One region of the Paenibacillus sp. FSL R7-0297 genome, then DNA from elsewhere that is predicted to be linked to it. Evidence: riboswitches for the same ligand, from Rfam matches in the RefSeq annotation. Region 1 holds a riboswitch; each other region holds the start of a gene.
What was found. Region 1 has a riboswitch for cyclic di-GMP ahead of MKZ24_RS32580 (PA14 domain-containing protein). Riboswitches for the same ligand answer to the same signal wherever they lie in the genome.
Positions count from the first base shown of each region.

Region 1 (12,200 bases):
CAAATAACGCGCTTGTAGGGACAGTTGCCTTCGCCTGGCTTGGACTCTGCCACATCAGACGGATATTGGCATCGCCTGCATTCTCGTAATACTCCACTTTGATATCATAGAGCTGGCCTGCTTGCAGGTTTATGCTTCCTGTACGCTCGGTACCGCTCTGTTTGGTCCAGCTGTTGATTACAGCTGTGCCGTCAATATAGACGCGGATACCGTCATCGGATGTAGTGATAATCTGATAGGTTTCACTGAAAGTCGGTTTGATCTGACCCGTCCAGCGGATAGAAAAGCTATCCACTCCGAGCTTCGCATCCGGCGCTGTCTGGCGCCAGTTAAAGTTCAGCAGCGCATCCTTCCGGACCAGAACCGGAGTGCCCGAAAGCGTCATGTTCTTGTAGTATTCCCCCTGAAGACCATTCTGAACGACGGGGGCCGTCACAGTATCATTGGAAGCAGGGGGCGTCGGGATCGGCATTGCAGTCGGTACCGGCATTGGTGTTGCTGTCGGTACCGGCGTTGGCGTTGCTGTTGGTACCGGCGTTGGCGTTGCTGTTGGTACCGGCGTTGGCGTTGCTGTTGGTACCGGCGTTGGCGTTGCTGTTGGTACCAGCGTTGGCGTTGCTGTTGGTACCGGCGTTGACGGAGCAAATGTGCCTGCTTTATAATCGTCCCGGGTCACCGTATAGCTGTCGCTCATGAAGCTTTTGATGGTAGCATCGGTATTGGTTTCATACAGCATTTTTCCCCAGCTCATCATATATACCCAATTTTTCTGGGAGAGCTGCAGCTTTGCCGTGCTTGGCATTTGTCCATTCTCGCCAATGGCAATCGGTTTGCCATTCGCAAGGGCAAGCAGGCCGTCATGGTATTTATTCATATAATCGTTCTCATATATATCTGCCGCGAGTACATCCACCTTGTCAGCCCCCGGATAGGTCAGCGCATAAGGATCAGACCAGGCATTGGGTGCATTGGGGTTCCATACCCACAGCAGGTTGTTTAATTTATGAACGTTCACGAAACGGTCATACATAATATTCCAAAGCGAAGCAAAGTTATTTTTCTTCCCCCACCAGAACCAGTTACCGTTCATTTCGTGGTAAGGTCTCCAGAGTACGGGAACACCAGCATCCCGCAGGCTTTTAAGTGAAACTGCCACTTTGTCCAGATCTGCAATCAATGCAGTGTACTGTGTTGTACCTGGAGTAATATATTTATTGAATTCCGCCTGGCTCAGCGGTTTCTGAACATTGGACCAGAGGTATGCGGTACCGGGCAGATTCTCATGAAAAGTCATGGCTACAATGCCGCCGCCCTTATACCAGTTGATCGCGCTGTTCACAACATTTCTGCGCTGCGCCGCTGCTGTACTTTCCGATTGCCCGCTAATTACGCCCAGTTCATACCCGTGAAGAGCAGCATATTGTCCGCTGGTTCCCTTCAGCTTGTTGCTGAATTCGTCCGGACTTTCCAGATAGTCATGTTGGCCGGTAATAATGCCTTTTCCAGTGATAGAATACAGATCGTCCAGCAATCTGACTGCTTCGGTTGAAGCCTCCGGATTAACGGGCGCTTTGGAACTAGATGCAGCTTCTGCAGATGAAGGCATTCCGCCGAGTCCCAGAGGTACTGCAGTCAATAAAAGGGCCAGAGACAGCACAGTGCACAGCAAACGAGACTTACGGTAAGTTATCAAAATCCATCTTCCTTTCGGTAGCCAGGCTGCCACTCTTGCGAAGGCCCTATAGCTTTGCGTCCCTATCTTTCGATTAGGTTTGCCTTTGTCGTATTGGAAGGATTAATCCCTCTTACCGTAAGTATCGTCTCTATTTAGTTTTAATTTAGAGCAAAAATGAATTTTTCTTAATAATTGGTTCTTAATACCTGTTTTGGATTTGTAACAATTGGTTATATAGATAGATTAGACCTACGAAATAAATTGCTGCAAGGCGATATCTTCCCAATCCAAGGTGATTCGGATGTTATCTTCCTCCACCAGCTCAGAGCCGGTCTGCACTTCGATAAATTCCATATCTGTCAATGCCAGGATCGCATGCTTGGTGCCTTCCGGAATCCGTACGACATCCCCCGCCTTTACATTATGCATTTTCTCATTGAGCACAATGCTGGCTTCACCGCTGACAATGGTCCAGATTTCACTGCGTTTGTGATGCAGCTGATAGCTGATATTTTTACCTTCAGAGATAAAGATCCGCTTCGTCAGCACCTCATTACCTTCCGCATATTTCACATAATCAATTACCTTGTAGTGGCCCCAGCGGCGTTCTTCGTACATCGGTCTTTGTTCAAAAGATTTCAGCACTTCCTTAATGCGCGGGCTCTCCGCCTTGTGCGTAACCAGAATTCCGTCCGGGCTGGCGGCGATAATCAGATCCTTCGCCCCGATCACGGTGATCGGAATGTCCAGTTCGTTGATAAGGCAGGTGCCTTCGGAATCTGCAGTGACGAAACCTTTGCCAACATGATTGCTGGTCATTTCTTCGGTCAGCGTATTCCAGGTGCCCAGGTCCTTCCAGAATCCGGCGTAAGGCTGAACCACGATATTCTCTTCTTTTTCTACCACCTCATAATCAAAACTGATGGAAGCCAGCAGTTTATACTGCTTCTGCAGTTCCTCATAGTTCAGTGGCAGTCCTTTGCGCTGCAGAATATCCAGCAGATACCCAAGACGGAAAGCAAACACGCCGCAGTTCCAGAGGGCGTTCCGACTGATTAGCTCCTCAGCCTGCTTGCGGTCCGGCTTCTCCTGGAAGTGGCTGACCTGCAGATACCCGCTCGCTCCCGCTTCGGCGCTGGTAGGAATGATATAGCCGTATTTCTCGGAAGCATGCTCCGGAACTACGCCCATCAGCGCCAGATTGGCGCCGCTCTCCAGCATCGTGCTCTCCAGCTGCAGAACGGTATCGAAGAAGGACGACTCCACATAAGGGTCGACGGGCAGGATGGCTACCGTCTCGCTTGGTGAAACACCGGCGATCGAATACAGGTATGCTGCAGTCAATGCAATAGCAGGGAAGGTATCGCGCCGCTCCGGCTCAACGATAATCGGCACCCCGCTGCCCAGCTGGCTCTGAATCATCTCTACCTGGCTGCGGCCGGTAGCCAGGTAGGACGATTCCGCCATCCCTGTCTCCTGCAGCTGTCTCCATACCCGCTGTACCATGGATTCCGGTTCACCTGCCGGGCTTTCCAGTACTTTCAGAAATTGCTTCGAACGTGAATCATTGGACAAGGGCCAGAGCCGTTTACCAGAACCGCCTGATAGAAGTACTAGTTTCATAAGTGAACCCTCCTAAGTTTATGTGATGTCGCGAAAATATCGGATTGTTATTGGGAGCTGCAGATTGCGGAAAAGCTTAATGCGCTGGCTGTTATGAGAGTCACTGCAAGGAATGTTTGGACTTTCGGCCGCTGTTGCCTCCGGATTTCCTGATTAGACCGCTCTTCGCGGTAGAAATCCAGAGACAAAGGCGGACGCTAACGCTCCTACAGTTCCAAAATTCCTCTCCGTTCCATTACATAACAGCTGGGGCTATTCGCTTCGCCCGCAGGCGAAGCTCCCGGCTAAAGATCCAGCTATTGCCGCTTGTTGTTGCGGCAATTGAACCGTGGCTGCCGCTATGCTTGCGCGGCAGGAAAGATTTAAAGATGCTTAAGTGCCTCTTGTTCCAAGGGACTCCCGCTCGCCGTAGCAGCGGGGGCAACACAAGATTCTCACAAGACTCTCACAAGACCAAGACACAAGACTCTTGTTCCAAGGGCTTGCCGCTCACTCACGCGGCGGGTAGGGCAAGGATCAAGTGCACTTGTGCTCCTCATTTCCTCGTTTGGCCCGCATCCGGTGGAATCAAGTGCATTAATGCTCCTCATTTCCTCGTTTAGCCCGCATCCAGTGAAATCAAAGGGATTTTTCCCTCTAATTTCCCTAAGCAGCCACTTCTGGGGAGGCTGCGGGATATCCGCTAGACGATTAGATCGCGCCAGCAACGCTGGCGGAGAAGCCGCTAAGGCCGCCCATCTGCGGGCGTCCGACGGAATGATACTCCAGGCCGGTTCCTTCGATCTGCTCTTTGGTATAGACGTTGCGGCCGTCAATTAATACCTGGCGGCGCATGCTCCCAGCGAGCTGATGCAGGTCGATATCCTTGAACTGGCTCCAGTCGGTCAGGAGGCATACTGCGTCGCTGCCTTCGGCAGCCTCTTCCGCCAGTCCGCACCAGCGGAGCTGCGGGTGATCGTACTCTCGCCGGAAGTTATCGGCGGCAATCGGATCATACAGCTTGACGGTAGCACCTTCAGCTACCAGCGCTTCAACGATTTCGCGGGCAGGCGCCTCGCGGACATCATCGGTGTTCGGCTTGAAGGCAAGGCCCCAGATGCCGATAACTGCGCCGCGCAGGCTGCCAAGCGATTCATGCAGCTTGGAGATAATCATGAACCGCTGTCCTTTATTGACCTCGACCACCGATTTCAATAGCTTGAACTCGTAGTCCACGTTGCCGGCAATCTGGATCAGCGCATTGGTGTCTTTCGGGAAACAGGAGCCTCCATAACCGATGCCGGCCTGCAGGAAGGTAGACCCGATTCTCCGGTCCATTCCCATGCCCTCGGCTACCTCGGTTACATCAGCTCCCACTTTTTCGCATATATTGGCGATCTCGTTAATGAACGATATCTTAGTGGCCAGGAACGCATTTGATGCATATTTGATCATCTCGGCGCTGCGGATATCCGTGACGAATACATTGTCCGTGAAGCCCTGATGCAGCTGGCGCATCGTAGGCTCAAGCTCAGGATTATCAAGTCCGATCACGATCCGGTCGGGATGCAGCGTGTCGCGGATCGCGGAGCCTTCACGGAGGAACTCAGGGGCGGAGACAATATCGAAGGGATGATTCGTATGCGAAGCGATCAAATTGCGGATTTTCTCATTGGTGCCTACGGGTACGGTCGACTTGGTCATGATGATCTTGTAGCCTTCCATCGCCTGCGCAATTTCAATGGCGGCCCCTTCAATATATCTTAGATCTGCTTCACCGCCCGGCAGTGAGGGGGTCCCTACGGCAAGGATGACGATGTCGGAGCGGCGGACCGAATCCTTAAGATCGGCCGAGAAGCTCAGCCTGCCCTCGCGGAGATTCATTTCGATCAGCGCCTCAATGCCCGGCTCATAGATGGGGGATTCCATCCGGTTCAGCTTCTTGATTTTTTCCTCATCCTTATCGACACAGATGACATGATTTCCGTTAAGGGTGAAGCATACGCCCGAGACAAGACCTACATAGCCGGTACCGATTACTGCGAGTTTCATACAATCATCCTCCTTTTAGGAAATTGACGTAGGCCTGTTCCACATACTGCTTGAACTGGACCATAAACGCCTGCTCATCAAATTTACGTGCATGGCCCATAATCTGCTCGATATCCCACGCATAGGATTCTGCTTCATCAATGGCCTGGAGCAGATCATCAACTTCCTGGTGCTGGAAGAACACGCCGTTGACGTAAGGAATAATCGTGTCCAGCGCTCCTCCGGCCTGATAGGCGATGACCGGTCTTCCTGCAGCATTCGCCTCCAGGGGCGTAATGCCGAAATCCTCTTCTCCGGGAAAAACAAAAGCCCGGCACTGCGACATCAGTCCTGTCACTTCTTCATCCTCCAGCCGCCCCAGGAAAGAGATATTATCCTTGGCCATGCCTTCCAGACGCTTGCGGTCCGGCCCGTCTCCCACGATGTACAGCTTCACGCCGTTACGGTTGAATGCCTCTACCGCCAGATCGATCCGCTTGTAGGAAACCAGCCGGGATACGATCAGATAATAATCTCCAATGGTAGGGGAGCTGGTGAAGCGGGCTGTATTAATCGGCGGGAAGATGACATCGGAATCCCGGTGATAATAATTCTGAATCCGCGTCTTCACGACGGAGGAGTTGGCTACGAACTGGTTTACATTCTTGGAGGTACGCTGATCCCAGCTCTTCAGCCGCTGCATATATACCTTAAGCAGTCTTTTGAATAATCCTGAATTGGATTGCCGCTCCATGTAAGTGTCATAATCCCAGGCGAACCGCATGGGGGTATGGCAGTAACACAGATGAAACGTAGACTCGGGCACCTGGATGCTTTTCATAAAAGCACTGCTGGAGCTAAGGACGATATCATATCCGCTGAAGTCCAAATCGCGGACAGCCATCGGATAGAGCGGCAGCACCCCTTTGAAATTCCGCTTCACGCCGGGGATTTTCTGCAGCCAGGAGGCCCGGATATCCGCATCTTTGAGGTTATCGGTCAGGCGGCTTCCGTTAAAAACCGTTGTGAAAATCGGAGCATCCGGATACATGTGATGAAAAACCTCCACCACTCTTTCCGCTCCGCCCATTTGGATTAAGTAATCGTGCGCTATCGCAATTTTCATGTGAATCATCCTCAAAGTTTTATGGAGCAGCATCATCATGCAGTGAACGCATGGTAGAAACGGATCGTGAAGCAAGTCTTAAGCATTGTCCAAGCGCGAGGTCAGGTAACCGCCAGCAGACCTTTGTAGTACGCTACGATATCCTTGACCGTATTCTCGATGACAAAATGCTCTTTCACCCGTTTCATTCCATTATCCGCCATCCGTCTACGCTCTTCGGGATGGTTCAGCATCCAGGTGATGGAGTCTGCAAGTACAGTAGCATCTCCCGGCTGGATCAGCATTCCTGTTACGCCAGGAACTACAATCTCAACCGGTCCGCCTTCATTGGAGGCAATCACCGGCAGTCCAGCCGCCATACCTTCGACGATGACCTGGCCAAACGGCTCGGGGGTGATCGACGTGTGAATCAGTAAATCGGCTTTGTTCATAAGTCCTTGTATATCATCTACATGACCCAGCAGGCTGACATTGGTAATGTTGCCTTGCTGCATCTGCTGAATTAATTCCTGTTTGTATTCCTCTTCTCCGAACAGCGCGTCTCCGGCAAGCCAGAACTTCACCCGGCTGTCATTCTTGAAGGCCTTGGCGGCTTCCAGTACAATATGCTGGCCTTTCCAGTGAGCCAGGCGTCCCACCAGCAGGACGTTGAAGTCCTTCTGGTCCCGCTTGCCGATTCCTTCACCAATCGCTTTGGCAAAAGCGGAGTAAACGACCAGCGTCTTCTTTGACCGCGGCAGCTCCAGGGCATTCAGTGTGGAATGGGAATTGGCGATGACGCCGTTCGGCAGCAGGCGTGACAGCAGCCGGATCGCCTTGGCGACAACCGGCTTCAGGTACGGGGCTCCGATATGGTCCCGGATATGCCAGATCAGGGGCACCCCGGCTTTTTTGGCAGCCACCGCTCCGTAAAATGCCGATTTCAGTGAATTGGTATGCACGCAATCGACCTTCTCCTCTTTGAGCAGCGGAGCAAGCTTACGGCCGTAGGCCAACAGCTTCATTGCAGCAGCCGGAGCACCGAGGTTCACAGCGTTGCGTCCGCGGCTGCGGATGCTCTCATCCAGCGGGATAATGCGGACATCGATGCCCTTTTCCCGCAGGCGTTCGGCCAAAGTGCCTTCTTCCGCCAGAATCACCAGCGGTTGAATCTGTTCACCGATGTTGGTGAGAATGTTGAACAAGGCAACCTCTCCGCCGCTCCATTTGGCGGTGTGATCAATATAAGCGACTTTGATCATCCTACGCTCACACCCTTTCCCAAAGTTTCGAGGAATACGGACTCCACTTGATCGCCCACATGCTGCCAGGTATATTTCTCCAGCACATGATTCCGGCATTCGTCACGGCCCGGCAGCAGCTTGCGGTTGCTCAGCATATGAATCATGCCTTCTGCCATATCATCGCTGCCTGCACTCTTGAACAGCAGCTCCGGCCGGAAGCCCTGCAGAATCTCCTTGTTGCCGCCGACCGGCGTCGCCATCACCGGAAGTCCTGAGGCCAGCGCCTCAACGGTGATCAGGCCGAAGCCTTCCAGCGCCTGCGAAGGAACGACGAACATATCCGCCGCCTGATAATAGGAGGCCAGCTCATGATCGGGAATATAGCCCAGGAGCCGGACTTTGTTGCCCAGTCCGTAATCGGCTATTTTCTCTTCGAGCTCCCCGCGCAGCGGGCCTTTGCCCCCGATCAGCAGAATCGCGTTCGGGAACCGCTCGGCGACCTGCTTCCAGGCTTCGAGCAGCTGCAGCAGCCCCATCCGGTTCATCAGCCGCCGGACCGTCAGCACGGTCGTTGCGCCTTCCGGCAGATTCAGTGTCCGCCGGACCGCCAGCCGGTTGGTGGAAGGCACGAACCGTTCCACATTGGCCGCCCCCGGAATGACGATGATCTTGTGCAGCGGCACCCCATGCAGATCATGCAGCATACCCCGGAAGTAATCGCTTAGGACAATGAATTTGTCCGCCAGCTTGTAAGCCTTATGTTCAATCGATTTGGCAATCGTTGTTTTCACCTTGTGCTTGATGCCTTGACCTTCGATCTTCATCTCTTCATTCCAGGGGCCGTGGAAGGTCATCACCACCGGAATGCCCCGCTTCTTCGCTTCAATCGCCGGTCCGATGCCGTAAGGTGCGAAGTGGGTATAGAGGATATCAATCCGCCCGCTGCCGTCTCCCATCAGGTCCGCCGCCTTGCGCTGGAAGGCATCCTTGCGTTTCCAGATCGTCTCCTTGGGATCGCCGGCGTTATGGATGATCAGTTCCTTTGGGGTAGCCGGTGTCTCCTGACTACAGATCAGGGCATGCACCAGGTTCCGTGTGGAGAGCTGCTCACATACGGATTTGAAATAGGTGTTCAGTCCTCCGGGCTGTAACGAGGGCCAGCTGAGGCCGGTCGTCATAATGTTCAATCCGTCATTGTACGACATAGCTTCTCTCCCCTTTGTTCTCCTTGTCGGCCTGGCCCTGGGTGTTATGCCGGGTCAGCTTACCGGAGCTGTGTAATTCGTAATGCTTGAAGCCGACCATGAATTCATACATCACCCAGAATATCGATACCGCGAAGCCTGAAATCCCTTTTTTGAATAAGCCGTGCACGAAATACTTCTGCAGGAAACGTGCCGGCGGACGCAGCAGCAAGTGGCTCAGTTTGAACGGCTTGCCGCTGGCAAAGGCGCTTTGCGCTTCCAGATCCGTGTATTTGTTGAACCGGGCTACATGATCGTTGATGCTGCGGAAGCCTTGATGCCACAGCGTTCCGTTCAGCTTCACCGTCCGTTCCTCGGATACCTCGGGCATCTCATGCACCAGGCTGTTACGGATGCCATACTCCTTGCGGTTATACAGCCGCACCAGGTACTCACCCTTATCCAGCCATTTGCCGAGAAAATCACCAATCCGGTATAGCGAGAACGCTACGGTGGCATCCGTAAGTCCCGGCTTGCGCTCCAGAATATCCCGCGCCAGCTCTTCACTGACCACTTCGTCGGTATCAATCAGGAAGACCCAATCATGGACGGCGCGTTCCACTCCGAATTCCCTTTGCTTCGCGTATCCGGGCCATGGGTTAACATACACCCGGCATCCCAGGCTCTCGGACAGTTGGACTGTCCCGTCTTTGCTGCCCCCGTCGATTACAACCACCTCGTCGGCGAACAACTGGCAGGACTGAATAGCCGCGGAGATTCGAACTTCGTCATCCTGAGCGATGATGACCGCCGATATCGGGTAACTCCCCCGGCCGCCAAGCACGCTTGTCATTGAATCCATGAAGGTATCCTCCTTTTTCAGTCCAGTGTCTATCGTCAATCCGAGAAAATTTGGGCTTCCGATCGCTGTTGTCTTCCGATTTCCTTGATTAACCGCTGACTGCGGTTGAAATCGGAAGACAAAGGCGAACGCTGACGCTTCTTCCAGCTCCAAATTTTCTCTACTTTCCTCCAAACACTGTCCTTTTTCATTTAAGCAGAAAGGCAGTTCGCATCGTGCCTCTGCTCACTTTCCGCTTACACATCCATAGGTTTTTTGCGAATATACGAATTCATCGTCGTCTTCAGCCACTGAAGGTCCTGGGCGTTAATAAGCAGCCGCGGAAGCTTAACCTTCAGGTTGTATCTGATATTAAGAATAATGAACAGGAACCGCAGCACTGCCGATGAGAGCATAGCCACTCCCGCTCCGAACAATCCGAATTTCGGCACCAGCAGGAAGAGCAGCGGAATCACGAGGATCAGGCCGACTCCCTGAAGGATGGATACGAACTTCGGCTTGCCCAGCGCCATGAACACCTGGGCCAGAATCAGCGTCCCTCCGCTGATGGTCACTTCCAGCAGCAGCAGGCGGAACACGGTAAGCGCCGTGTTGAAATCCTTGCCGTAGAGCAGCGGGATAACAAACGGGGCAACCAGCATCAGGAACAGTGCGCCAAGCAGTGTACAGGTGGTGCTGATCCGGAAAGCCTTGAAGGTAAGGGCTACTGCTTCGTCCTTTGACATCTCGGAGGCTTTGGGGAACAGGACCACCGTAATCGAATTAGAGAAGAAGTTGACCATTCGCGACAAGCTTACAGCAACCGCATAGAGCCCCAGATCGGCCGGCCGGAGCAGCCCGGCAATAATGATCTGGTCTATGTAATACGAGAACTGTCCAAGCAGATCATTACCGTAGGAGCCCATACCGTAAGTAAACAATCTTTTGAAGTTAAGATAGGCATCCCGCAGCTTTACTTTGTAGGTGCGGAGCAGCGAGACCGTCATTCCGATGAACAGCGGAACCGACGGGACCAGATAGGCCAGCGCTGTTGTATAAGGATTCATGTGTCCGGTCAGGATGAGTATCCCAATCGCGGCCAGCGTCAGCAGAGGAATCAGATAACGCAGCCAGTTGAAGGTTTTGTAATCCCCTCTGAACTGGAACGCCGCATTGTTGACCTGCGAGACCACAATCAGCGGACACAGGATCATCGACCACTGGGCGAAGACCACAACATCATGGCTGAAGGACTTCAGCCAATACGGGAGAACAATAATCCCGATGATCATGGCCATCGTCCCGAACACAAGTCCAATCAGCAGCGCCACCCTGTACAGTACTCCGGCTTCATCCGGGTTCTTCTTGGCGTTGTAGATCAGTGCCGAGGGGATGCCGAAGCTCATGCTGAACGCCAGGAATTGTGACCAGTTCACCATAGCGGTCTGTTCCCCCCGCCCTGTCGGACCGAGATACCGGGCGGTCAGCACACCGGTCAGCATATTGACCAGCAGAATCAATACGCTGACGAACATTGTTTTTACGGCCGCCGAGCTGTTGTCCTTACTCTTCGTGAAGCGCCTGAGGGAGGACCAGACTGTATTAGCGGGAAGTGATTTCGCGTTCAACTGCTGCATGTGGTATACCCTTCTTTCTGCTCTGAGTAATCTCTTTGGCACTGAGTCCGAGTCCGATCAGCATCCAGATCAGATAACCCTTGAGACCCGGAAATCCGTTATCCGATACCAGACTTACCACAGCCCCCATCCATGCCGCCAGCGACAGGCGGGCGTAAGGCTGAAGGTGATCCTTGCTGGTTACTCTGACGGCAATCTCTTTAATGACGGCCCCCAGGGCTCCGAAAAAGAACAATGCGCCGAGTACTCCGAAGGTAAGCAGCAGTGCGATCACACCGTTATCCATGTTGCCGTATTCACCAAGCTCCCCGCCGTTGCCGATCTTCGTCCCCTGTCCTACGCTGCCGATACCCTGACCGACCGGATTGCCTGCCACCATCGGCAGCATGTTCGTCCACAAGCTGAGACGTTCATTGTAGGAATGATCCTCCTGCACCGAGGTGAGGGTCTCCATCCGGGCGACCAGCCCCTCTGCCCCCGGCAGCTTGGGAACTATCGTGAACAGCGCGGCTGCCACGAATACAAGCTGCAGCAGAGTTTTCCATTTGCCCTTGGAGGGAGAGGAGGCAATGTACACCAGCAGCATTACCAGCAGGACCAGCCATGCGGAACGCACCAGCGTAGTCAGCAGGCAGACTACTACGAGCAGAACACCAATCCAGCGCAGTGTTCCCTGCCATCTTTTCTCCAGAATCATCGGGACCAGCGCGAAGACCAGGAAGGTTGCCGCCGGGCCCGGAGAATTCAGAGTGGAGAACACCCGGATCTCCAGGGGATACGGTGTTCCGATGGACATCATATCCGCGTTCCGCATCCAGAAGGCGTCCCACGGAGGAACCGTCAGATACTGTACAATTCCATACGCTGCAACCAGCACGGCG
Region 1 covers NZ_JBBPAQ010000001.1:7,513,955-7,526,154, forward strand. Annotated here, with positions in the region: gene MKZ24_RS32580 (PA14 domain-containing protein) at 1-1,693, opposite strand, end outside; cyclic di-GMP riboswitch class I at 1,707-1,787, opposite strand; gene MKZ24_RS32585 (sugar phosphate nucleotidyltransferase) at 1,925-3,298, opposite strand; gene MKZ24_RS32590 (UDP-glucose dehydrogenase family protein) at 3,989-5,329, opposite strand; gene MKZ24_RS32595 (glycosyltransferase) at 5,334-6,434, opposite strand; gene MKZ24_RS32600 (glycosyltransferase family 4 protein) at 6,536-7,675, opposite strand; gene MKZ24_RS32605 (glycosyltransferase family 4 protein) at 7,672-8,862, opposite strand; gene MKZ24_RS32610 (glycosyltransferase family 2 protein) at 8,849-9,703, opposite strand; gene MKZ24_RS32615 (oligosaccharide flippase family protein) at 9,940-11,319, opposite strand; gene MKZ24_RS32620 (O-antigen ligase family protein) at 11,285-12,200, opposite strand, start outside.

Region 2 (6,982 bases), 7.0 Mb from region 1:
GCGGATCTTTCATGGCAAAGGCCTCACAGCAAATCGGAATTCAAATGTACACACTGCGTGACCAGACAGAGCGCGATTTCCTGGGTACACTGGGCAAAGTGGCGGAGATGGGATACCAGGCGGTAGAATTCGCCGGTTATTTCGGCGTGTCTGCAGGAGAACTGCGCCGTACATTGGACCGGTTGGGTCTTGCTGCGCCTTCGGCGCATGTGGGCCTGGATTTCAGCAGTCTGGATAACATGGAACGGGCGTTAGCCAAAGAAATTGAATATGCGAAGGAACTTGGACTACAATATATGATCACCCCTTCGGCACCGCTTCCGCAGAACCCCTCGATGGAAGATGTGACGGCGGTGATTCCCTTCTTGGAGAAGGCCTCCGCGATGGTCCGTGCAGCAGGCCTGCAGTACGGGTATCACAACCATGATTATGAATTTGCGGAGGTAGACGGCAAAGCAGTCATCGATATATGGCTGGGGCAGATTCCTGCTGAGCATATGTTTGCCGAGTTTGATCTGGGGTGGGTATACAGGGGCGGGGCCCGGCCGATTGACTATGTCTCGCGTTATGCCGGGCGTGTTCCGCTGGTCCACATTAAGGATTTCGGGGCAAATAATGAAGAGACTGACCTCGGGAAAGGGCAGGTTGATTTCGCTAGCGTCTTCGACAAGGCAGAGGAAAGCGGAATTCTGTATTATATAGTAGAGCAAGAGGCTTATGCCGTGTCGTCGCTGGAGAGTGCTAAGCAGGCGCTGGAATATTTCCGCGGGTTGGGGCTTATGCAGGGATAGGAAGAGGTAATAGTCAAAAAGGGTTGCGTTTTCTGCTGAAAGAGTTATAATATTTTTTGTTTGGCAGGGGCAATCCTTTTAAGCTGGTGTAGCTCAGGGGTAGAGCAACGCACTCGTAATGCGTAGGCCGGGGGTTCAATTCCCTTCACCAGCATCCGTAAGAACTCAATAGTGGCGCGGCTTTCCGGGGTTTTGGGGGTCGCGTTTTTTTATTTATTCATCCGATCGTCTACCGGCCCGATGCTTGCTTATGCTTAATACAGAATGCAGGACTAAAATGAAATCAATCTTATTAAACGATTTATATGTTATTCCTAGAGCCTATTTTGTTTATGAGAGGAGGCACTTGTATGAAGTGTCTGACGATTCGCCAGCCTTGGGCAACCTTAATTGAGCTGGGTGAAAAACAGATCGAGACCCGTTCCTGGCCGACGGCTTACCGGGGAGAATTAGCCATCCATGCCGGTATGCAGGTAGATAAGGCCATATGCAGGACAGAGCCGTATCAATCGGTGCTTGCCCGGCACGGCTACACGGCGGATAATCTGCCCTCCGGGGTAATCCTTGCGACCAGCCGGCTGGCTGGTTGCTGCGGGGTTACGCCTCAGCAAGCACAGCAGAACTGGCCGGGCGGGAATGAATATGTGTTCGGCGATTATGCAGAAGGCCGGTATGCCTGGAAGCTGGAGGAAGTCGTTGCGCTGGCTCATCCTATACCTGCCAAAGGGCGCTTAGGTTTCTGGGAATATCCCGTTCTTGAGCAGGAGTGGTGAATCCATTTGTGGCCAAATAAATAAAAATTTCATGCTTATCAGCTGTCAGCGGGTATCATAGGGATATTCAGCGGGTAATCTTCTTATATATATGGAAAGCGGACTCTGCGGTGGTATGCTGCAGGAGCCAGGGCAGAAATGCCGGGAAGGAGCGTATGCATAAGAGATGGGCAGCCTTCTTATCGCATGGCTTTGTATGCTTTGTTTGTTTATTGTGTTTAAGGATCAGGTAAGCCGGAAGATCCTGTATCCCGTAGCGGCTGTGGTTATCTGCGGTACGCTTGGGTATTGGACGATTTTAATGTAATCTTTATCTGGGTATCAGCTTATTTTCAGGTAAGGGATGTAATAGGGTACCCTGAGGTCTTGCCAATCATGGCGGGCCTCTTTTTTATGGGGGAAGTAACGCCGAGAATTAACATAGCCAGAGTTGCTGTTCATCTCAAGGCGGTTGAGTCCGGAGTGCCAAGACCCAAATATCTGCGCATGCGGATAGTAGACTGGGCGGTAATGACATCATCCAGCAGCAGCATCCGTTCATGATAACCCCTGCAGACAAATTTGGCTTCAATGCCAACTTCCAGCTGCTGCTGTGCATAGACCTTCAGACCACGGGCTCTCATCTCGGTGCGGACATCCCGCAGGTCGGCTATGGCTGCACCCGCCGCTGTCCGGAGAACCTCAAGGTAAGGATCGGGTGTGCGCAGCTCTGCGGATAGGATGGAAGCATCGCGTTCAAAGGCGGATAAAATGAGCGGCAGCAAGATATACGATTTCACCAGCATATTGTCCTGGCTCTCTGCTCTGTGCATCAATCTCATCTCCTCCAACGAGAACGTATATTCGTAATTTAACCCGAAGTTCAAAAAAAATCAATGGTATTTAAAAAAAGAGGGCTGTTAATGTGACATAATTCACAATAAAATCGGGAAAATTATTTTATATTAAAATTGAAATAATAAAGTTGTAAATAAATCTGATTAAAAGGAGAATGGCAATGAGTCATGAAGGAAATCTCCGCCGCGGTTTATTGTTTGGGTTATTCCTTAGCGTTCCGCTTTGGGTATCAATGATTGGCTGGATTCAGCTGCTCTAAAAATGGATTTCTGCGTGTGCAGATTTCCAGCCCTCTACACAAACTCCCTAGATATGTCGATTAAAGACTGCTGTGAAAACAGATGAATCTCATAAGGCTTTTACTATATAAGAGCTCTCTTGTATGTCCGGAAACGGGTGGTGTCCTTAAGGAGGATGGCACCCGTTTCTTCAGGTTCACCATGTGAGGTTTGTTTAAGCGAAGATGGGGGGGGCGGGGAGAAAAAGTAGGACTAAAATACTAAATTTTGATATTTGAAATTTAAGGATAATAACTCTGTGAAAAGGAAAAAGTACTGCGGCGAATTAGTGGGATTATCGACCTTTTTCGTCAGGAAGGTATGTTTATAAATTGTATAAAGCCTTATGAATAAAGCGTTTTTTATTTTTTTCATCACAAAAATAGCTGTGAAATTAATTGGAAATATATTGACAATATGCCAAGTGGCATCTAAACTAAAGTTAGTTCTAAAGTAACAAATGTCACAGATTTCTGTTGGGTATTACATAAGCTTTTCCAATTTCATATCAATCATGTACAAACGCAAACCGTTTCGAAAGAGCGGGACGCAAAGTCAGGAATCTGATGCCCCTTAAGTCCGGGCTATGGTCGTCCGGCCGCCGTGAAGCTAACCCTTCGTGGCGGTCTTTTTTTGTTATAGTTTTGCGACGATTTCATAGAATAGTTGAATAGGAGGTGTAGATTATTGAGAAAAAAATTGCGAAAAGCGGCCGCCTGTATTCTGGCGGGCGTACTGACCGTAAGTAGCGCCTTCACTTGGGGGACGGAGGTAAGGGCAACAGCTGGTGTACCTTACAATCCAACGCCGGTCTTGGGGATTGCCGGGAATTTTAATGCTTTTATCTTTGACGATTTCACGCAAGACAATGATCAAATTGAAGGCCGTCTTGCAGCGGGAGGGAATATTACTCTCTCTGGAGGTTACGGGGTAGCCAGGGCCTACAGGAATTCTTCAGCCACAGACGTACTCGTTGCCGGTAAGAAGTTTAAACATTCGGGTAGCGGAGAAATCTACGGAAACGTTGTGTATGGGGACACCATTGAAGCCAATGAGCCTATTGTGAATATTATAGGCGCGAAGAAGCAGGGAAGCCCGATTGATTTCCCGGCTGAGAAGCAGTATCTGATCTCGCGTTCTGCAGCATACGGGGCATTGTCCGCTACGAAAGAAATTGGCAATAATAATTATGGAACACTTACAATAAGTGCGCCGGATCTTTTCAACGTAGTTCACCTGGATGCGGCAACGCTGGCGAATACAAACAATATTCAATTCAACATTGCCCAGAATGCCACGTTAATTATTAACATAAGTGGAGCTACGGTCAATGTACCAAGTTTCGCAATGAATAACGGCAAAGCAGGTCAAGTGTTGTTCAACTTCTACGAAGCGACCAAGGTGAATATTGCGTATACCACCTTTTTGGGGACGATACTGGCGCCTAAGGCGGATGTCAATTATTCCGGTGCAGAGCTATACGGAACGCTAATTGCCAAGTCTTTTGCCGGCGGAGTAGAAATGCACCTAGGAACATACCAGGGAGATGGACCGCCGCCAAGTCCGACGCCGACCGCAACACCAACCCCCAGCCCATCGCCAACACCAACCGTAACACCAAGCCCTACACCAACAGTGAAACCGACTGCAACGCCGACGGTGAAGCCAACTCCCACACCAACAGTGAAACCGACACCGACGGTAAAACCGACACCAACAGTGACGCCAACGCCGACAGTGAAACCGACACCAACAGTGATGCCAACGCCGACAGTGAAACCAACACCGACAGTGAAACCGACGCCGACACCTAAGTGTACTCCGTCGCCAACACCGACAGTGAAACCAACGCCGACAGTGAAGCCGACACCGACAGTGAAGCCGACACCGACAGTGAAGCCGACACCAACAGTGACGCCAACGCCGACAGTGAAACCAACACCGACAGTGAAACCGACACCAACAGTGAAACCAACACCGACAGTGAAGCCGACGCCGACACCTAAGTGTACTCCGTCGCCAACACCGACAGTGAAACCAACGCCGACAGTGAAGCCGACACCGACAGTGAAGCCGACACCGACAGTGAAACCGACACCAACGGTGACGCCAACGCCGACAGTGAAACCGACACCAACGGTGACGCCAACGCCGACAGTGAAACCGACACCAACGGTGAAACCAACGCCGACAGTGAAGCCAACACCGACAGTGAACGCCGACACCGACAGTGAAGCCGACACCGACACCGTGAAACCAACAGAAACCGACACCACCAACAGTGACGCCAACGCCGACACCAACCAGACAACGCCAACGGTGCACCGCCAACACCCGACACCGTGACGCCAACCGACACCAACGGTGCACCGACACCAACGCCAACGCCGACAGCAGCACCAACACCAACGCCAACGGCAACCAACGCCAACGCCAACAGGCACCAACATCAACCAACGCCGGCACCAACGTACACCAACAGCAGCACCGACACCAACGCCAAGCCAACACAACGCCAACACCGACACCAACGCCAACAACGGCACCGACACCAACGCCAACAGCGTGCACCAACGCCAACGGCGCACCACCAACGCCAACAGCAGCACCGACACCAACGCCAACAGCAGCACCGACACCGACGCCAACGGCAGAGCCAACACCGACACCAACGGCAGCACCAACACCAACGCCAACGGCGGCACCAACACCGACAGTAGAACCAACGCCAACATCAACAGCAGCACCGACACCAACGCCAACGGCAGCACCGACACCAACGCCAACAGCAGCACCGACACCACGCCAACAGCAGCACCAACACCGACCAACGCCAACACCAACGCCAACGGCGGCACCGACACCAACGCCAACGGCGGCACCGACACCAACGCCAACAGCGCACCGACACCAACGCCAACCGACACCAACGCCCAACACAGCAGCACCAACACCAACGCCAACGGCAGCACCAACGACGCCAACGCCAACAGCAAGCACCAACACCAACGCCAACGGCGGCACCAACACCGACAGTAGAACCAACGCCAACACCAACAGCAGCACCGACACCAACGCCAACAGCACCGCACCAACACCAACCAACGCCAAGCACCGACACGCCAACGCCAACGGCAGCACCAACACCAACGCCAACAGCGGCACCAACCTACACCAACGCCAACAGCAGCACCGACACCAACGCCAACAGCAGCACCGACACCGACGCCAACGGCAGAGCCAACACCGACACCAACGGCAGCACCAACACCAACGCCAACGGCGGCACCAACACCGACAGTAGAACCACGCCAACATAGCAAGCCAACACCGACACCAACACCAACACCAACACCAACACCAACACCAACACCAACGCCCAACCGACACCAACGCCAACGGGCCAACGCCGACACCACCGAACCAACACCAACACCAAGCCAACACCGACACCAACGGCAGCACCAACACCAACGCCAACGACGCCGACACCAACACCAACACCAACACCAACACCGACATTACCACCTGCACCAGTACCATCGTCTGCACCGCCCGTCTTTATTAATGTAGTGCCAACGCCGACTCCAATAATCGGCTATATTGTAAATCCAGATACAATAATCATTGATGATCCGCTGCCTTTGGGCCCTGTGACAACAGTAACACCTCGGCCGTTAGTGGTGACACCAAGTCCAACCCTAACGCCAAGCCCAAGCGCAACACCAAGTCCAACGCCAATTGTGACAATCATTGATGAAGAGATTCCGTTAGGCAATGTACCTGCGGATGCATCGCTCCCGAAGACTGGTGAGTCCAGTCCGGCTCCCTATTACTTGGTCGGTCTAGCCCTTGCAGGATTGGGAATATTCCTCGGCAGAAGATCCAGAACAGATAAACGTAAATAAATGCAATTCGTAAGATCCTTTCCGACAGGCTGGCGATATCACCGCTAAATCGGGAAAAGGCTGCTTTGGGAGAAGACGTTCTCCACAAAGCAGCCTTTTTTATATGGGATATACATTTGATATTATATTTCCTCGTAAAATCAAATGTGCTAAGGAGAAAGAGTTGCGTCTTTACGATCATGGGACCTTGAGTATATATTAAAATTTCAAAATTAAAATTAGTTCTTTATACATAGTTTGAAAATATCCTTATCGGTGCCATCGAGAGCGATGAGAGGATCAGGATTCAGCTGGGAAAGCTATGTTTTCAATTAAAAAAACCTTTTGTAACAGTGCTTTGGAGTGAATCGGTAGATATAATCTATTACCAGATGTTTCAAAGGATTTCATTGACA
Region 2 covers NZ_JBBPAQ010000001.1:496,350-503,331, reverse strand. Annotated here, with positions in the region: gene MKZ24_RS02140 (sugar phosphate isomerase/epimerase family protein) at 12-791, shown strand; tRNA gene MKZ24_RS02135 (tRNA-Thr) at 874-945, shown strand; gene MKZ24_RS02130 (ASCH domain-containing protein) at 1,142-1,564, shown strand; gene MKZ24_RS02125 (hypothetical protein) at 2,002-2,379, opposite strand; cyclic di-GMP riboswitch class I at 3,193-3,285, shown strand; gene MKZ24_RS02120 (choice-of-anchor A family protein) at 3,367-5,025, shown strand; gene MKZ24_RS02115 (hypothetical protein) at 5,044-5,718, shown strand; gene MKZ24_RS02110 (hypothetical protein) at 5,849-6,055, opposite strand; gene MKZ24_RS33040 (LPXTG cell wall anchor domain-containing protein) at 6,252-6,587, shown strand.
Region 2: it holds a riboswitch for cyclic di-GMP, as region 1 does, so the genes downstream of both, MKZ24_RS02120 (choice-of-anchor A family protein) here and MKZ24_RS32580 (PA14 domain-containing protein) in region 1, are expected to answer to the same signal.

Region 3 (12,200 bases), 6.1 Mb from region 1:
GCCAGCAACGTTCAGGTGGATCGTTGAACCCGCTGCTGGCTGTAGGCTGTAGTGCCGCGAATCAACTGCTGTAACAGTAAGTGGAAAAAGGTATCTTAATTTATCGATTTCGTTGGATCGTGGGCAAGCAAGTGGAAAAACAGCAACTAATTGGGGTGGTTTCAGCTACGTGGGGTGAAATGTAATAATTTAAGTGCTGTTTATCCACCTGCTGCATTCGCAGGGTTCATTCGTTCACCAGCAAGTGTAGAAAATCCAACTAATACTGCCTCTATTGCCTCAGTAGCCGGTGAGGGCCATACAATTCTCCAACAAGTCATGCCCCTCACCAGTGCTCTGACCCTAGCCTTCAGCTTCGCCCGTCTAGCCAACCCCTCTGACCCTAGCCTTCCGGCTTCATCCTTCTCACCCTCCCTTTAATCTCATCCTTAGCTTCGTCCTACTCCCCCTTCCTCTAGCCTCAGCCCTCCAGCTAACTCTTTCTCTTCAATCCCTCTAGCCCCAGCCTCCCCCCTTCCTCTCCCTCCAACTTCACCCTTCTAGCCCAATCCCTCTAGCCTTATCCCTCCAGCTTCCCCCTTCTCTCCCTCAAGCCCTAGCACCCAGCTTCATCCCTCTAGCCTTAGCCCTCCAGCCTCACCCTTCTCCCCCTCCCTCTAGCCTTATCCCTCCAGCCCCATCCATCTATCCCATCCTGCCAGCCATCCCGCTCTGCAGAAGCTCCCCCTACCCTTCCCCAGCAAAAAAACACCCGCATGCGAAACCTCCGCATGCGGGCACTCAATGACCGGCAACCTACTTCTTATTCATCTTAAACTTCAGGAACAGCTCGTTATAATGGGCAAGCATCCGCTTACCGAGGTTATCGTAGACCTCCAGCCGGTCTGTGATCTCGGCGGGCGGGTAGAAGCGCTCGTCGCCGGAGATGTCCTCCGGCAGCAGCTTCAGGGCAGGAACGTTCGGCGTAGAGTAGCCGACATATTCCGTATTCTGCGCCGCCACATCCGGGCGGAGCATGAAGTTGATGAACTTATGTGCCCCTTCGATATTGGCTGCGCCGCGCGGAATGACCATGTTGTCGAACCATATGTTCGAGCCTTCCTCCGGCACTACGTAATCCAGCTTGTCGTTCTCATCCATAATCTCCGAAGCATCGCCGGACCAGACGATTCCGACAGCCGCCTCCTCGTTCGCCAGCAGCATCTTGATCTCGTCGCCGACGATCGCCTTCACATTCGGCGACAGCCGGTTCAGCTTGGCCAACGCCTCCTGCAGATGCTCTTCATTCCTGTCATTGACGGAATAGTGCAGACTGTTCAGCGCCATGCCCATCACCTCGCGTGCTCCATCGACCAGGAAGATATTATTGTCCAGCCGCTTATCCCAGAGCGAATCCCAACTGCTGAAATCGATGCCCTCCGTCATCTCGGGGTTGTAGATGATACCTACCGTCCCCCAGAAATAAGGCACCGAATACAGGTTACCGGGATCAAAGGACAGATCCATGAATTCGGACCCGATATTGGCCAGATTCGGAAGCTTGCTGTGATCCAGCGGCAGCAGCAGGTTCTCTTCGCGCATCTTGGCAATGGCATAGTCGGAAGGGACCACGACATCGAAGACCGTACCGCCCTGCTCAACCTTGGTCAGCATCGCCTCATTAGAGTCAAAGGTCTGGTAGATCACCGTAATGCCGGTCTCCTCCTGGAACTGCTCCAGCAGCTCAGGATCGATGTAATCACCCCAGTTGTAGATCGTCAGCGTATTGCCGCCGGAATAGCCCTCGGCCGAGTTCAGCCTGGAGGCCAGGAACATCAGCCCGAATGCCACGATCAGAATCGCCAGAAACGTATTTACCAGCTGTTTCATCTAGGCACCCCCGCTTCGGCAACCGGTTCTGCAATCTGCATAGGCGGGCGGCTCTTCCGCTGGTTAAGGTAGTAGTAACCTACTACAAGCAGAATCGTGAAGAGGAAGATCAACGTCGACAATGCATTAATCGACAATGAGACCCCTTGGCGTGCCCGGGAATAGATTTCAACCGACAGTGTGGAATATCCATTACCGGTTACGAAGAAGGTTACCGCGAAATCGTCCAGGGAATAGGTAAGCGCCATGAAGAACCCGCTGAAAATCCCCGGCTTGATGATCGGCAGAACTACCTTCGTAAGCACATCGCGGCGCGTAGCCCCGAGATCCCGGGCAGCGTCAGTCAGTGTCAGGCTCATCTCCTGCAGATGGGGCAGGATCATGATGACGGCAATTGGAATACTGAACGCCACATGCGAGAGCAGAACGGAGGTGAAGCCAAGCTTGATCCCGACAATGGTGAACAGGATCAGGAACGAGGCTCCGATAATCACATCCGGGCTGACAATCAGCACATTATTCAGCGAGAGCAGCGTGTTCTTGGCCCGGCGGCTGCGGACATGCTGGATTGCCAGTGCTCCGATGATCGCAATCAGTGTCGCAATCGCCGAAGACAGGAGCGCGATCACCAGCGTGTTAATCACAATAATCATCAGCCGGGTATCAGCAACGACCTCACGGTAATAATCCAGTGTGAAGCCCTCGAATTCATGCATGGTGCCGCCGCTGTTGAACGAGTAGTACATCAGATAGAAAATCGGCGCATACAGAACAAGGAAGACCAGCACCAGATAGATATTGGCAATCCCGTTTTTATTTTTGCTTTTGTTTCTCACCCGCGCACCCCTTTCCGCGAGCTGCCCGTAAGAATCATGAACAGCGCCATAATGGCGATCAGGAATACCGCTACCGTAGAGCCCATGCCCCAATCCTGTGTGACCAGGAAATGCTGCTCAATCGCGGTGCCGAGTGTAATTACCCGGTTGCCGGCAATCAGTCGTGTAATCATGAAGAGCGACAGCGCCGGAATGAATACCGCCATAACGCCGGAACGGACCCCGGAGATCGTCAGCGGAAACACAACCCGCCGGAACGTCGTCCACCCGGAGGCACCCAAATCGCGCGCCGCATCCACCAGCGACAGATTCATCTCATCCAGTGCACTGAAGATCGGCAGAATCATGAACGGGATGAAGATATAGACGGATACAAATACAAAGCTGAAGCCCGTGAAGAGAATCTGCTGCTCTCCTATCCCCATTAAATCGAAGAAATTGTTAACCGGGCCGAAGGTGCCGAAGATCCCGATGAAGGCATATGTCTTCAGCAGCAGATTGATCCATGTCGGCAGAATAATCAGCAGCAGCCACAGCTGCTTGTGCTTCGTGCGCGTCAGCAGATAAGCAGCCGGGTATGCCACCAAGAGCGAGAACAGTGTGATCAGAAAAGCATACCAGAAGGAATTCAGCATCATTCTCATATATACCGGCGTGAAGAAATTGACGTAGTTGTCCAGCGTCAGCTTCCCGTCCAGATCGAACAGGGAATAATAGACAACCAGCAGCACCGGTGCAATAACAAACAACGCAATCCACAGGTAATACGGGATGAGGTAGTACGACTTGCCCTTACTCTTCATCGCTCTCCACCTCGCCGTAAGCCTCCAGACGTTTGTCGAACTCTTCCTCCGTTTCGCCGAAACGCATAACATGGATCGCTTCCGGATCAAAATACAGCCCGATTTCGCTGCCTACCTCCGCCTTGCGGGTGGAATGGACCAGCCATTCATGGCCTGAGCCGTCATAGCAGCTGATCTCATAATGTACCCCGCGGAACAACTGGGAATCCACGCGCACCTTCAGCTTTCCCGCTTCTACTGTGGCAATCTCCAGATCCTCCGGCCGGATGACGATCTCCACCGCCTCATTCGGCTTCAGGCCGGCATCGACGCACTCGAACCGGTGGCCGTTAAATTCAACTACATAGTCCTCAATCATTACGCCCGGCACGATGTTCGACTCGCCGATGAAATCCGCCACGAAGCGGTTGATCGGCTCATCGTAGATATCGTTCGGCGTACCGCTCTGCTCAATCTTTCCGCCGTTCATGACGAAGATCCAGTCGGACATCGCCAGCGCCTCTTCCTGGTCATGGGTAACGAAGATGAAGGTGATGCCCAGCCGCTGCTGCATTTCCCGCAGAATATACTGCATCTCCGTGCGCAGCTTCAGGTCGAGCGCGGACAACGGCTCGTCCAGCAGCAGTACCTGCGGCTCGTTGACAATCGCTCGCGCAATTGCGACACGCTGTCTTTGTCCCCCGGACATCTCATTTATCGCCCGCTGGTCATAGCCGACCAGATTGACGAAGCGCAGCGCCTCCTGCACCTTTTGATTAATAACATCCTTCTTAAGCTTCTTGATCCGCAGTCCGAAAGCCACATTCTCAAATACGTTCAGGTGCGGAAACAGCGCATAGTCCTGGAATACCGTATTGACCTGCCGCTCATTGGCGGGAATATGGTTGATGATTTTGCCGTTCAGATAAATGGAACCTTCAGTCGGCTCAGCGAAGCCGGCAATCAAACGCAGAATGGTCGTTTTCCCGCAGCCCGAGGGGCCCAGCAGTGTATAGAATTTACCACGTTCAATTTCGAAGCTCACGCCTTTTAATACAGCCTCTTCATCGTCATATTGCTTAATAACCTGATCAAAAGAAATAATAGTGCCTTCCTGGGTAGCTATAGCTAACAACCTCCCTACCTTATGTAGTACAACCTATTTTACCCGCTTATTGCGGGAGACAATCCATAAGCAGCATCCTCAGCGCGGATAAGTGACATTTCCTCCCTTTGTTCGACAGACTTCAATATATATAGCATATAGGAATCATTCGATATATGCGATAGCTTACATTATTAATTGCAGTACAGAAACTTAACAAGTTCGTAAAAAATGGACCCGGCGTGGCCTGTTTTGAGGTGCTATAATGAAAACGGCTGAAAAACATAAAATTTTTCTTACATTTGCGAAAGAAGATGACTACCATGAACGAGGGGTTACAAGACCGCCTTGAGAAGTTCGGATTATCCCTTTATATGATACGTGTTACCCTTGCTGCATCACTATCCTGGCTCGCGGTACACAGCTTGTATGGCGACCGTTATCTGTACTTTGCGCCGCTGGCGGCGATTCTTATCACCCAGAGCAGTGTCAAAGCCTCGCTTGAAAAAGGGGCATACCGGCTGCTCGGTATTGTGCTAGGCGGAATCGCCAGCCTGGTCGTGGGCCGCTTCTTCGATGTTGGTGCGCTCTCGATTCTGCTGATGCTGCTGCTCGGTATAGGCGTAGCCACCGCCTGCCGGATTAATATCCAGGCCGTTTCGCAGGTTGGCGTCACTTCCGTCCTGGCGCTCACCTTCTATCAGGATGGGTACATCGTCTGGAGAGTCGCCGAGACCCTGATCGGCGTGCTGATTGCCTTAATTATAAATATGATTATCGTTCCGCCCAAGGGGTTCGTCAAGGTCAAGGACTTGGCACTGAGGGGCAGCCTGACATTGTCCGATGCCTTAACCGGCCTGACGTCCGGCGGACGGGATGCTGCCCAGGCACTGACCGCGCTTAAGCTTTCCGGTGAACTGCTTGGCAAGAGTAAGCAACTGCAGAACGAGCTTCACTTCACGCTCTCCCATTACCAGTGCCGCAAAGAGCTCGGTACACTGTCACAGGCTACCTCCCATCTTAGCAGGGTGCATTCCTACGTCAAAGGAATTTCCGAAGAGCTCTCCCTGCTTCCTGCCCATTATGCCGCAGCCGACTGGATGACAGAGGTTGTGACGGCAACGGCAGACTGCATTGCCTTATATGGTACCCGGACGCTGTCGGATGCGGAATGCGGACGTTCGCTCCCCGAGAGCCTTCGCCGCGCCCGTGATGTGCAGCTGGCCTGGTTCTCTGAGCTGCAGGGTCAATGCCCGCTCGCCGCATTCCGTGATCTTGGCGCGGTGTTCTCGCATCTGAACCGGATTCTTGAAGAGATTGAACGCGCTGATTATGCGGCAATCTCAGCTGGCGCGCAGCCCGCCAAGGCTGCACCGGCGAGCGCGATACGATTCATACAGAAGGGACTCTCCCATAAGCTATAGGCTTGGGAGAGTCCCTTTTTCCTGTGCGGTAAAGCCGAATCAGATTTAGTTCCCATCCTCATGATTTGTTCCCGTAACGACACTATGCCCTCCCGGTTCAACTGGAAGTTACACGCATTGATTTTTAGCGGATTATTGGCAGTCATAGGGCGGAAATATATTATTGTTGTACAATAATTCAATTAGCAGTACGGTTTGAGCAACAAGGGCTCTTGCAGAAGGGGTCCTCCCATAAGCTGTAAGCGCTGGGAAACCAGTTTTCCAGACAACTTAGAGCTGCACATTTTAAGATTATTGATAAATTGGCAGAATAGAGTTGAAAAATAGCTCCTTAAGTACTAGAATTAAGCTTGTTTGCAGAAGTTCCTGCAGCGCAGGAACCAGTTATGACCTTTTTTGTCGATTACAGTCGATTTAAATCGCCTCATGCTGAGTGTATATCATTGATCTATTTCTAAAGGCAAACTTCCTGAAAGGGTAGGACGCAAAGCAATGGGCCTAAGAATGCAGAGAATCCGCGTTTATGGTCGCCAGGCTGCCAATAGAGACCACGTAAGCCATCAGTCACCGGGAGATCCCCCAGGCTTTATGATGCTCTTTTCTGTACGAATGCCATTGATTATACGAAAAAGCGAGGTTAAGCTAATGCCGCAGCAATTCATCGAACCAACCCGATATGATTTCGTGGAATCCTTGATGCTTGAACGTACGGGATTCCTGGATTCTTTCTCTGTGGAGGGCCAGACTTCCGGCGGGATGAATGGAGATAAGGATGGAATTATCCTTGTGCAGAATAATCAGATCTTCATTACTCCCCCGCTCTCTGGCGGCAAGCCAGCCCGGATCTCCGCTGTGCATCCTGTAGTGCTGAAGATCAACTGGAAGACCGTTACAGAGCCTACTGAGGTGACCTCAGCGGATCATATAACCTGGGAAATTTGCGAGAAGCCACAGTATCAGATTACCGTTTCACCTGACAAGCTCAAAGTGCATTTCACCTTGTACCGTGCAGAAAAGTACGCCTGGAATCTGGTTAATTGCCCGGCTTCCTTCGAAGCCGCAGTCCGGGCTGAACCTAACCGGGCGATGCTGCTGTCCACGCTCACTATAGAACAGATTCTCTCTTCGCTGGATAACCGCTCCATTCTGCGGAATCTGAATATCCCGGCCCTATACGCCGAACTGAACAACCCTACATATCTCCCAGTCTGTATCGTAGAAGGGAGAGCCCCGCTGCCCGGCAAGAAATCAAGGCTGCAGCTGTCCCTCCCGGAGCATACGCTCACAGGCAATGGAATGCTCCGGGAGGGAAGAACTGCGGAAGCTGCAGATTTCTTAGATTATCTCCGGTTTCCGGGAGCCCCCTTCGCCAGAGAGGGAGAGGTCTTTGCCCGCAAGTTGCCGCCAGAAGAGGGAATTCCCGGATTTGACGTAGAAGGAGGCGTCTTGCCTCCACCTCCACCCCAGGATATTTATTTCGCAGCCGGAGACCATGCACAGCTGCTTCCAAACGGAGAGATCGCGGCTCTACGTACGGGCAGACCCCGCATCTGCGGAGACTCCGGCAGCGTCACAACCTGCGATTTCCCTGCCCTATGCCTCATCACCAAGGAAATGGCGGCAACGGCCGGTGAGATTATATTTGCAGGTGACATCGTTGTACCCTCAGATATTGAAGGCCCTATGTGTATTGAGGCGTTAGGGAATGTGTATGTCTACGGAAACGTCTGCCAATCTACAATTACGGCTACCGGCAGCATCTATATAAGCGGTCAAGTAACCGGCTGCAGCCTGCATACAGGACTTGCCGGCGTACACCAGCACCGCCTGCACCGCTTCTCCAGTCTGCTGCTGACTGAAGTCGGCGGACTGCGGGAAGCCGCCCGTCTGCTGGCCAAGAATGTAGAATCCCGCCAGCAATCCGTGAAGTACGGTCTGGTAGTTATGCTACTGATGGAGGATAAGTACAGCCATTTGGAGGGTTTGATCAGCGACCTTAAATCCGCACTGCTGTGCATGGAAGGGGCTTCCCAGCCCGGTACGGATCAGCTCAAGCAGATGCTGGAGGTTTTCACCCATCCGGGGCAGTTCACCGAGACTATCACTGACAGAGTTCTGAACAGCTTCTCCCGCCTGCTGCGTAATCTGTGTGAGTACATTGAACTGCTCCAGGAGGAGCATGTCCTCATTAATATCGCCCGTTCCCATAACAGTATTCTGGAGTCCGGCGGAGAACTGATCCTGCGGGATTCGGACAGAGCTCCTGTCTGACCCTGCGGTCCCCCCGACAAGAATAAACGGCTGCTCCTCATCCCTGAGGGCAGCCGTTTATTTATTTCTTGCCCAGACCGGGTACCGGGGTCTGCAGGACACTCCCAGCATTCGGGCCCAGCCTGACATTCACCAGAATAATGCTGCTCACAATCAGCAGCATGCCGATGACCAGATTCACCGTAATCTGTTCATGCAATAAGACAACACTGGAGCCGATGGAAATCAGCGGAATCAGAAAGGTGAAAGATCCTACCTTGCCTGCCTCTCCTTCATTGATCAGCTTGAAGTATACCATCCAGCCCAGCGCAATCACGAAGACCGCGATGAACATTGTATTTAATATAAAAGTACTACTCCAGGTAATATCCGCCCAGCTCTCTGAAGCCGAGCCTGCTGCCAGCAGGATTACCCCGCCGATCATGATCTGCATTGCGGTCATCCACAGCATATCTACTCTGGCTGCGTTACGTTTAGTGTAGACCGTGGCCAGAGCCCAGCTGAGTGCACTGGCCAAGGCCAGCAGTACGCCTATAGGCGAGATACTTCCGGTTAATCCCCCAAGGCTTAACGAGGCTACCCCGAGGAAGCCGATCACAAGGCCGGCGATCTTAAGCCCGTACATCCGCTCGCCCAGCCAGATCCAGGCAAAGATTCCGAGCAGCACCGGCTGCAGGAATACAATGGCCGAGAAGAGGCCGGACGGTACATACTGCAGGCCAATCGTCTGGAAGCCATAGTAGAAGACGATACTGAGGAAGGCTGACACCAGATAGACGGGCCAGAGCTGCCGCAAATTCAGCTGCTTCCGCTTAGGCAGAGCCGCGATGATTAGTATAATACCGGCAATGACCGTTCGGATTCCGGCGAACAACAGGGGCGGGGCATACGTTAAGGCAATTTTGGAGAGCGGCCAGTTGATGCCCCAGACAATAACCAGGAACACTAATAAGCCAATGGTTTGCTTCCGCTTCTGCATGAGTTCACCTCTTGTTCTGATTTCTTCCCAAATGATACAATAGAATCAGTCATAATTGAAATGAATTATAATCATGAGGGGCATACCAAATTAGATATGAACAACACTCAAATCCGCCTATTTGTTTTAATCGCTGAAAGCCGCAGCTTTACCAAGGCGGGTCTTGAGCTGAATATGACCCAGCCCGCAGTCAGCCGGGCCATCTCCGCACTCGAAGCCGAGCTGGACGTGAGGCTGCTGCTGCGAGACCGGCGCAGCGGATTGATGCTGACGGATATCGGCAAGCGGATTCTGGTTATCTGCCGCGGAATCCTCAGCGGCCTCGATAAGATAGATCAGGAGATTGCCGCCGAGAAAGGCCTGGAGAAGGGCCTCATCCGCATCGGCGCCTTTCCGGTTGCCGCTGCCTATTTTGTCCCGAAGATTATCAGCGCCATCACTGTCAAATACCCCGGAATTGAGATCAGATTATATGAAGGTTCGGTCGCAGAGGTGAAGGAGTGGCTGGCCTCACGGTTCATTGACGCAGGCCTGATGATTCCGCCGGTCGAAGAGTTCGCCTCCCTGCCGCTGTTCCGGGAGAAGCTCTACGCCGTATTGCCCGGGGATCACGAGCTTCGGCACAAGCAGATCATCTGTGTGAAGGATCTGGAAGCTCAGCCCATGCTGCTCTGCCGGTCGGGCTACGAGCCTCCGGTAGTGGACTTATTCAACCGGGCCGGAAGCAGGCTGAATGTGAAATACGAGGTCAACAGCTACATTACCGCGCTGAATATGATCAAGGAGGGGCTCGCCGTCGGTGTGATGTCCCAGCTCTCCCTACTGTCGCTGCCGCCGAATGTCGTGGTCCGGGAGCTGGTACCTGATGCTTACCGCGATATTCATATCGCCGTCCATTCCCTGGAGGAGACTTCTATTGCCGTACAATTATTCATTGATACTGCACTGCAGCTGTTCTCCGGCAGTGAAGCTGCTCCCCCGTCTCCGGCCGCAGTTGGCCTAATTAACGTTAATGATAAGGAAAAGGAGTGATTATGATGCATTATAAGCGTCTCGGGAATAGCGGCCTTCAGGTATCTGCACTGGGTCTTGGAACCAACTCGTTCGGCAAACGAGCCGATCAGGAGACCTCGATCCGCATTATTCATGCCGCCATGGATCAGGGAATCAACTTCATCGATACCGCTAATATCTATGCCGGCTCCGAGTCAGAGAGGATTATCGGCCTCGCGCTTGAGGGCAGACGCCATGCTGCCGTTCTGGCTACCAAAGCCGGCCTTCCGAAGCATGACGGGCCTGATGGAAGCGGCTCTTCCCGCCGCCATCTGATGCAGGAGCTGGAAGGCAGCCTGCGGCGGCTGAAGACGGATCATGTAGATCTGTATCAGATTCACACCTTCGACCCCTATACCCCGCTGGAGGAGACGCTGCGCACCCTCGATGATATGATCTCTGCAGGCAAAGTACGTTATATCGGGGCCTCCAATTATGCTGCCTGGGAGCTGATGAAGGCGCTGGGCATCAGCGAAGCGCGCAGCTGGGCCAAATATGTCTCCATCCAGTGCAGCTATTCGCTGGCCGACCGCACACCTGAAGCAGAGCTGCTTCCGCTGTGTCTGGATCAGGGACTGGGCATCATCCCGTACTTCCCGCTGGCCGGCGGCATTCTCACCGGCAAATATACCGGCAGTGCCCCTGCCGGTTCCAGAGCGGAAACCGACCCGAATTTCCGCCGCTTCCTTACCCCAGAACGCATCTCGCTCGGGGAGCAGGTTAGCAGTATAGCGGAAGAGCTGGACACTTCACCGGCGGCGCTGTCTCTGGCCTGGCTGATGAGCAGGCCGGCCGTCTCCACGGTGATTGTCGGTGCCACCCGGGTGGAGCAGGTACAGCATAACCTGCAGAGCCTCTCCGTCCGGCCGGATGCGGCAACGCTTGAGAAGCTGGATCAGGCCAGCGCCTCCTTCCGCAGCGGGGAGCCATTCGCCGTCTACCGGCTGCCGTAACAGCTGTCGGCTCATACACAAATAAGCGGGTTCCCGGTATACCATGGGCCCGCTTTTTTTGTGCGTTACATATTTGTTGTACGTTTTGCAACTTTGATTCATTGATAGCCGGGTGTGGCGAAGGATTGTTGTATGAAATACAAGAATTGTTCCGCTAAGCCGCATGAAGCAGGAAAATTCCTGCTTTTATACAACAATTTTAGATTTGGGCCGGTTTAACGGGCAAGATGTTGTATGCCATGCAGGATTTTTGAATATTACCAGATCTCTGTCACGAATAATGGATAACTCAGGAAATTCCCGGCAAAAGCGGCCATCCGATAGTCTTGTGAGACTTAGCGCTGCAGGTTAGAAGGTCAGCATTCTGTGTTACACCGCTGCAATAAACCGCTCCATGTCTTCCTGTACGGTGGTAATGCCGCCGATACCAAAGCTGTCTACCAGCACCTTAGCTACATTAGGTGACAGGAATGCCGGAAGTGTAGGGCCGAGGTGAATGTTCTTCACACCCAGATGCAGCAGTGCCAGCAGAACAATTACCGCCTTTTGTTCATACCAGGCAATATTGTAGGAGATCGGAAGATCGTTAATGTCGTCCAGGCCGAAGACTTCCTTCAGCTTCAGCGCTATGACCACAAGGGAGTAGGAATCATTGCACTGGCCGGCATCCAGCACGCGGGGAATTCCACCAATATCGCCAAGCGCCAGCTTATTATATTTGTATTTGGCACAGCCTGCAGTGAGAATCACTGTATCCTCAGGCAGCTCCGCCGCGAAGTCCGTATAATAGCTCCGGCTCTTCATCCGTCCGTCACAGCCCGCCATCACGAAGAACTGTTTGATTGCGCCGCTCTGGACGGCCCCGACTACCTGATCGGCCACATTCATCACTGCCGCATGGGCAAAGCCGCCGATAATCTCACCTGTC
Region 3 covers NZ_JBBPAQ010000001.1:1,419,344-1,431,543, reverse strand. Annotated here, with positions in the region: gene MKZ24_RS06245 (ABC transporter substrate-binding protein) at 796-1,869, opposite strand; gene MKZ24_RS06240 (ABC transporter permease) at 1,866-2,705, opposite strand; gene MKZ24_RS06235 (ABC transporter permease) at 2,702-3,508, opposite strand; gene MKZ24_RS06230 (ABC transporter ATP-binding protein) at 3,498-4,622, opposite strand; gene MKZ24_RS06225 (FUSC family protein) at 4,916-6,016, shown strand; cyclic di-GMP riboswitch class I at 6,466-6,559, shown strand; gene MKZ24_RS06220 (flagellar assembly protein A) at 6,662-8,287, shown strand; gene MKZ24_RS06215 (DMT family transporter) at 8,349-9,266, opposite strand; gene MKZ24_RS06210 (LysR family transcriptional regulator) at 9,363-10,298, shown strand; gene MKZ24_RS06205 (aldo/keto reductase) at 10,304-11,272, shown strand; gene hcp (hydroxylamine reductase) at 11,642-12,200, opposite strand, start outside.
Region 3: it holds a riboswitch for cyclic di-GMP, as region 1 does, so the genes downstream of both, MKZ24_RS06220 (flagellar assembly protein A) here and MKZ24_RS32580 (PA14 domain-containing protein) in region 1, are expected to answer to the same signal.